3 regions of the Sodalis sp. RH19 genome follow, and region 3 is predicted to be linked to each of the others. Evidence: predicted binding sites of a transcription regulator. Region 3 holds the regulator's gene; each other region holds the start of a gene.

The links. The regulator PurR, encoded in region 3, represses purine synthesis genes. The targets are predictions, from matches to a motif close to CANGCAAACGTTTGCNTG.
Region 1: ACL2XF_RS03775 (NCS2 family permease) is a predicted target of PurR. The motif match lies at 1,233-1,250, and genes of this name have one in related genera.
Region 2: guaB (IMP dehydrogenase) is a predicted target of PurR. The motif match lies at 1,113-1,130, and genes of this name have one in related genera.

What each region holds. Positions count from the first base shown of each region.
Region 1 is NZ_CP178734.1:830,591-832,867, forward strand. Features, by position in the region: gene ACL2XF_RS03775 (NCS2 family permease) at 1-1,102, opposite strand, end outside; gene ACL2XF_RS03780 (substrate-binding domain-containing protein) at 1,589-2,277, shown strand, end outside.
Region 2 is NZ_CP178734.1:329,074-331,350, forward strand. Features, by position in the region: gene xseA (exodeoxyribonuclease VII large subunit) at 1-1,021, opposite strand, end outside; gene guaB (IMP dehydrogenase) at 1,183-2,277, shown strand, end outside.
Region 3 is NZ_CP178734.1:1,790,659-1,792,935, forward strand. Features, by position in the region: gene cfa (cyclopropane fatty acyl phospholipid synthase) at 1-533, opposite strand, end outside; gene purR (HTH-type transcriptional repressor PurR) at 979-1,995, opposite strand; gene ACL2XF_RS08040 (YnhF family membrane protein) at 2,233-2,277, shown strand, end outside.

The sequences.
Region 1 (2,277 bases), 960 kb from region 3:
TGTCCTTCCAGTCGATTTCCGCCAGGCCCGAGGTCATCAGCACCGCGATAAACAGCAGGGCGGGCGCGGTGGCGAATGCCGGCACGCTGGAGGCCAGCGGCGCGAAGAACAGGCTGAGCAGAAACAGGATGCCCACCACGATAGCGGTCAGGCCGGTACGGCCGCCGGCGCTGACGCCCGCTGCCGACTCGATATAACTGGTGGTGGTGGAGGTGCCGAGCAGCGAGCCGAACAGCGCGGCGGCGCTGTCGGCGATGAGCGCTTTACCCATGCGCGGGATATTGCCCGCCTCGTCGGTCAGGCCGGCGCGTTTGGTTACGCCTATCAGGGTACCGGAATTATCGAACACGTCCACGAACAGGAACGCGAACACCACGCTTACCAGGGAAATATTCAGCGCGCCGCGAATATCAAGCTGCAAAAAGGTCGGCGCAATGGACGGCGGCATGGAGATCACGCCGAAAAATTGGCTGTAACCCATGGCGATGGACAGGAACGTCACCGCCAGGATGCCGATCAGTACCGCGCCGGGCACCCGGCGGGCTTCCAGCACTACAATCAGCACAAACCCCAACATGGCGAACAGCGGACCCGCTTTGCCTAAATCGCCCAGGCCCACCAGGGTGGCCGGATTGGCGACCACGATGCCGGCGCCTTCAAGGGCGATAATGGCCAGGAATAACCCAATCCCGGCGGCAATGCCCGAGCGCAGCGGCAACGGAATGCTGGTGATGATCCACTCGCGGATCTTGAAAATCGACAGCGCGAAGAAAATCAGCGCCGATAAAAACACCGCTCCCAGCGCAATCTGCCAGGTATAACCCATATGTAAAACCACGGTATAGGTAAAGAACGCGTTTAGCCCCATGCCCGGCGCCAGCGCGATCGGGTAGTTGGCGATAAAGCCCATCAGCGCCGAACCGATGGCGGCGGCCAGACAGGTGGCGACAAACACCGAGCCTTTATCCATACCGGTGGCGCTCAGGATCGACGGGTTAACAAACAGAATATATGCCATTGCCAAAAAGGTGGTCAGCCCGGCCAGAATTTCGGTTCGTACGTTGGTACGATGGGCCTTTAATTGAAATAGTTTTTCTAACATGGGAGTTTTCTCATTGAAGTTGTCTGCACAGCCAAAGCAATCGCTATGCCACTATTGCAACCGCATGCCAAAGGCGGCAATGGGTGAGGCAGGCGCATTATATAGGTAATTCTAAATTTGCCGCAGCAAAAACGTAATCGGTTGCGCGGACGGCGGCACCATAAGCGTGCCGTCGCCTCACCATTAAGGTGCGTGGGCGCCTTTATGGTGCGCGGCGCGGCCGCTCCGGTGTGGCGCCAGGGTCGCGGCCACCCTCGGCAGACTTGCGTGACATCACATTTCCACACGTCTTTTTGACCTCTCTCACGCTTCACGCATCAGAAATCAACCCTTTCTTGAACATTTTTTTCACATTATCTATACATAGCGGTGTAATTTATTTCTTTCTTATGAAATAAATTACAGCGATTCCCGGGCTCGTGGTTCCGTTGTTGTTTCGCCGTCGCGGCTGAGCCAGGCCAACCCATCGTTTTCCGGGGAAATACCATGATAAAACACCTGCTTGCGTTGACCCTTTTTCTTGCCGCCCTGGTCGGCGGCGCCCAGGCTGCGGCTGACGACGGCCCCCAGTTTCGCTGCAAGCCGGGCGAAACCTATTATATGAATGTGATGGTCACCGGCGTGGAGTATTGGTTTCCGGTGTATGAGATGTTCAAACAGGCGGCGCACCAGCTGGGCTGTAAAACGGTGTATGGCGGCACGCCGGCGTATGACGTCAACCAGCAGTTGGCCAGCTTTGAACAGGTACTGGCGCAAAAACCGGCCGGCATTTTTTTGCATCCGATGAACCCCGATCCCTTTATCGAGCCGATTAACCGGGCGGCGGAGGCCGGCATCCCGGTGGTGACCTTTGCCGCCGATTCGCCCAACAGCAAACGCGTCGCGTATATTACCTCCGATAACTTTCGCGAAGGCCGCGCCGCCGCCGACCTGATGGGCAAAGCCATTAACGGCAAAGGGGAGTACGCGGTGCTGGAAAATCCCGGCCAGGACAATCACGACCGGCGGGTCAGCGCCTTTATCGACGAAATGAAAACCCATTACCCGGATATCAAACTGGTGGGCCGCGCGGCGACCAATCAGGATCCATCGAAAGCCTACAATGCCGTACTGTCTATCCTGCAGGCGCATCCCAACCTGTCGGTGCTGTTTATGCCGGAAGCCAGTTCCGCCAT
Region 2 (2,277 bases), 1.5 Mb from region 3:
GGCGTAAGCGCGCCTGGCGCAACTGCCCCTGCAGGCTGTCGTCCAGCCGGCGGCGCAGTTTTATCAGCGCCGTTTGCTGGCGCGCCAGGCGCAGGTGCGGATGCTGTTGCTGCAGGCGGTGCTGCATCCGGGTCAGGACCTGCTGGCGCTGTGCCATAAAATAGTCCATCGCCATTTCCAGGCGCTGCTGCTGGGACTGTAATTGCCGAGCCAGCTCCAGCTGATTGCGGCTGACCAGCTCCGCCGCCGCCGAAGGGGTAGGGGCGCGCAGGTCGGCGACAAAATCGGCGATGGTGACATCGGTTTCATGGCCGACCGCGCTCACCACCGGCAGGCGGCTGGCAAAAATCGCCCGCGCCACCCGCTCATCGTTAAAGCCCCAGAGATCTTCAAGCGAACCGCCGCCGCGGCCCACGATCAGCACGTCGCACTCGCCGCGCCGGTTGGCGGCCTCGATGGCGCGCACGATCTGCGCCGGCGCGTCCTGGCCCTGCACCTGGGTGGGATAAATCACCACCGGCAACGAGGGATCCCGGCGCCGCAGAATATTGAGGATATCATGCAGCGCCGCGCCGCTGGCGGAGGTGATCACGCCGACCCGGCGGGCCGGGCTGGGCAAAGGCTGCTTATGGATGCTGTCAAAAAGACCTTCGGCGGACAGGCGCTGCTTAAGCTGCTCGAATTGCTGTTGCAGCAGGCCGTCGCCGGCGGGCTGCATGCTTTCGGTTACCAACTGGTATTCGCCGCGCGGTTCGTACAGCGTCAGCGCCGCCCGCACCAGCACCTGCTGGCCGTTGCGCGGCAGGAAGGTTACCCGCCGGTTGCTGTTGCGAAACATCGCGCAACGCACCTGGGCGCGATCGTCCTTCAGCGTAAAATACCAGTGGCCGGAGGCGGGCTGCGAGAAGTTGGAGATTTCGCCGGTCAGCCAGACCTGGCCCATTTCGCCTTCCAGCAGTTCGCGCACCGTCTGGTTAAGACGGGAGACGGTAAAAATCAAGGCGGTGGGCGGTGAAGACATGTGAGCCAGATCAACTTCTATAAATAAGGGTTAATCGATTGATATTACTTATCGCTCAGCGCAGATCAAGCATTTTTTTTAAAAAGTGCTGGAGGCAACCGGTTACGTTCTGTATAATGCCACGGCAATATTTTATACATTCATCCTGGTGAGATATTGCTATGTTACGTATCGCAAAAGAAGCTCTAACGTTCGACGATCTCCTCCTGTTACCTGCACATTCCACGGTGTTACCCAACACGGCCGAACTCGGCACGCAACTGACTAAAAAAATACGCCTGAATATTCCGCTGCTCTCCGCCGCCATGGATACCGTGACTGAAGCGCCCCTGGCTATCGCCCTGGCCCAGGAAGGCGGCATTGGTTTTATCCATAAAAATATGTCCATCGAACGCCAGGCCGAAGAAGTCAGCCGGGTGAAAAAACACGAAAGCGGCGTGGTCACCGATCCCAAGACCGTCACCCCCGCCACCACCTTATCCCAGGTAAAGGAACTGACCGCCCGTAACGGTTTTGCCGGCTACCCGGTCGTCACCGACGACAACGAGTTGGTGGGCATTATCACCGGCCGCGACGTGCGTTTTGTTACCGACCTGTCCCAGCCGGTTACCGCGGTCATGACGCCGAAAGAGCGCCTGGTCACGGTAAAAGAAGGCGAGGCACGCGAAGTCGTGCTGCAGAAAATGCATGAAAAGCGCGTGGAAAAGGCGCTGGTGGTGGATGCGCATTTCCATCTGCTCGGCATGATTACGGTCAAGGATTTCCAGAAAGCGGAGCGCAAGCCCAACGCCTGCAAGGACGAGCACGGCCGCCTGCGGGTAGGCGCGGCGGTAGGCGCCGGCGCCGGTAACGAAGAGCGTATCGACGCGCTGGTCGCCGCCGGCGTCGACGTACTGCTGATCGATTCCTCCCACGGCCATTCCGAGGGCGTATTGGAACGTATCCGCGCCACCCGCGCCAAATATCCCGACCTGCAGATTATCGGCGGCAATATCGCCACCGGCGCCGGCGCCATCGCGCTGGTCGAGGCCGGCGTCAGCGCGGTTAAAGTGGGCATCGGTCCCGGCTCCATCTGCACCACCCGTATCGTCACCGGCGTGGGCGTGCCGCAAATCACAGCCATTTCCGATGCGGTGGAAGCGCTGGAAGGCACCGGCATCCCGGTTATCGCCGACGGCGGTATCCGCTTCTCAGGCGATATCGCCAAGGCCATCGCCGCCGGCGCCTCCTGCGTCATGGTCGGGTCGCTCCTGGCC
Region 3 (2,277 bases):
CAGCCGCAGCCCACGTCCAGCAGCGTCAGGCCGGGTCGCAGCTGCAGTTTTTCGCAAATCATCTTCAGCTTATCCTGCTGGGCTTCCTCGAGGGTGGTCGCCTGTTTCCAGTAGCCGCAGGAATATTGCATATAGGGATCGAGCATCTTTTCAAACAGATCGTTACCCAAATCGTAATGTTCTTTGCCCACGATCCAGGCCCGCTTGCGCGACTGGAGGTTCATCAGCCGGGCGGCGGCAATGCGTAAGGTATCTTTTAAATGATGCGGAAGTTTATTCTCCAGACCCGCCCTGAGAACACGCTGGAAAAAAATGTCCAGCCGCTCACACTCCCACCAGCCATCCATGTAACTCTCGCCCAATCCCAAAGATCCATCCTGCAATACGCGCTTAAAAAATCCCGGATTCTTGATTCGGATATCAAATGGTCTTGAACCATTGAGTTCAATACCGGCTTCAGAGAGCAATTCATGGACGATACGGTACCAATCATTATCATGAAAGCTCAGGTCTTCAACGCACGAGGAACTCATAGCTTCTCCATCACCTTTCTTCTGCAGTGCCCCGTCAGGAAAAGCACTCACCATGCCTGCGGGCTTTATAAGAATCCACGGTTATCCGTGGTGTCTGAAGTATCACCATCAACAGAGGAATATAAAGTAAACCTTAGACTGCGACTTAGCCGGGCGCTTTATAAAAGGGTGATGTCATGTTGGAAAACACGACATACTTTTATACAAATTTATTAGACAACTCGTTATAATTGTTAACGATATTGAGTATAAGCCTGCATTTTAATTTAGACAATAGCTAACGCGCTAATGTATTTCCCATTATAACTTAATGATTTCTCTCTGAAACAATAACTCTTTGCACAGAGATCATTATATGAAAAATCTTGTGTCCGAGGCGGACGGCGCTTTACATAGCAACAGACCCTGGAGGCGCCAGCCCGTTGCCCGGGCCTGGCGCGTGGCCTTAAGCGGGGAAGGGACCGTCTGCGACCGAACGGCGTTCAATCAGCGACGGATGGACTTCGATGGTTTTGGCGTTCTCGCGTTTGCTGGTAATCCTATCGAGCAGCATGGTAAGCGCCGCCTCGCCCAAATCCTCTTTAGGCTGATGGATGGTGGTCAGCGCCGGGCTGAAAAAGCACGAATTGCGCACGTTGTCGTAGCCGATGATAGAAATATCCTCGGGTACGCTCAGGCCCATTTCATTAATGGCGCACAGTGCGCCCATGGCCATAATGTCGCCGCCGCAGAAGACCGCGGTGGGACGCGGCGTTTGCGCCAGGATTTGTTTCATCGCCAGGTAGCCGGATTCAGGCTCGAAATTGCCTTGCACAATCCAGCGGTCGTTTAACGGGATGCCGGCCTCCGCCATGGCATGCAGATAGCCGCGGTGGCGGCCGCCGCCGGTGTTGCGCGCCAGCTGTCCGGGAATGGCGCCGATGGCGCGATGGCCGCGTTTAAGCAAATATTGCGTCGCCATATAACCGCCGGCAAAGGCGTTATCGATAATGGTGTCGGTAAAATCACGGCGGGCCTCACCCCAATCCATGACCACCATGGGGATATGCTGATATTCCTCAAGCATATCCAGCAGCGTTTCGGGATACTCGGCGCACATCACCAGCAGGCCGTCGACGCGCTTTTGCGCCAGCATCGCCAGATAGGCGCGCTGTTTTTCGAGATCATTGTGCGAATTGCACAATATCAAGGTATAACCGCGAGCAAAGCAATGGTGCTCAATCGCCTCGATAATTTCGGCGAAATAGGGCGCCTCGCTGGTGCTGGCGAGCAGGCCGATGGACTTGGTGCGATTGACCTTCAGGCTGCGCGCCACGGCGCTGGGTGAATAATGCAGTTGTTTAATGGCGTCCAGCACGGCAATTTGAGTGTCTTGCGCAACAAAACGGGTTTTATTGATCACATGCGAAACGGTGGTTGTCGATACATTAGCGCGTTTTGCCACATCTTTAATGGTTGCCATGCCTTTGATACTCCCGTACGCCCTGGCTGGAATAATGTCTGTCGAAGGCGCAAGCACTTTCCGACGCTGTGGAATTAACCGTTAATTTTCGTTCATCCCGCGCCAAAGTGAAAGTGTTAAATGTGGCGGCTACAGGTTGGGAGCAAGCTTTTTCATCGCTGTTATGGCAAACTGACGATAACTGCTCTGCGGGCCGGTGGATAAGGCCGGCGCCCTGGTTTACGTTAAGGAGATAGAATGGACAGCGATTTAAAAATGTCGTTACTGACCACGGTGTTCTCG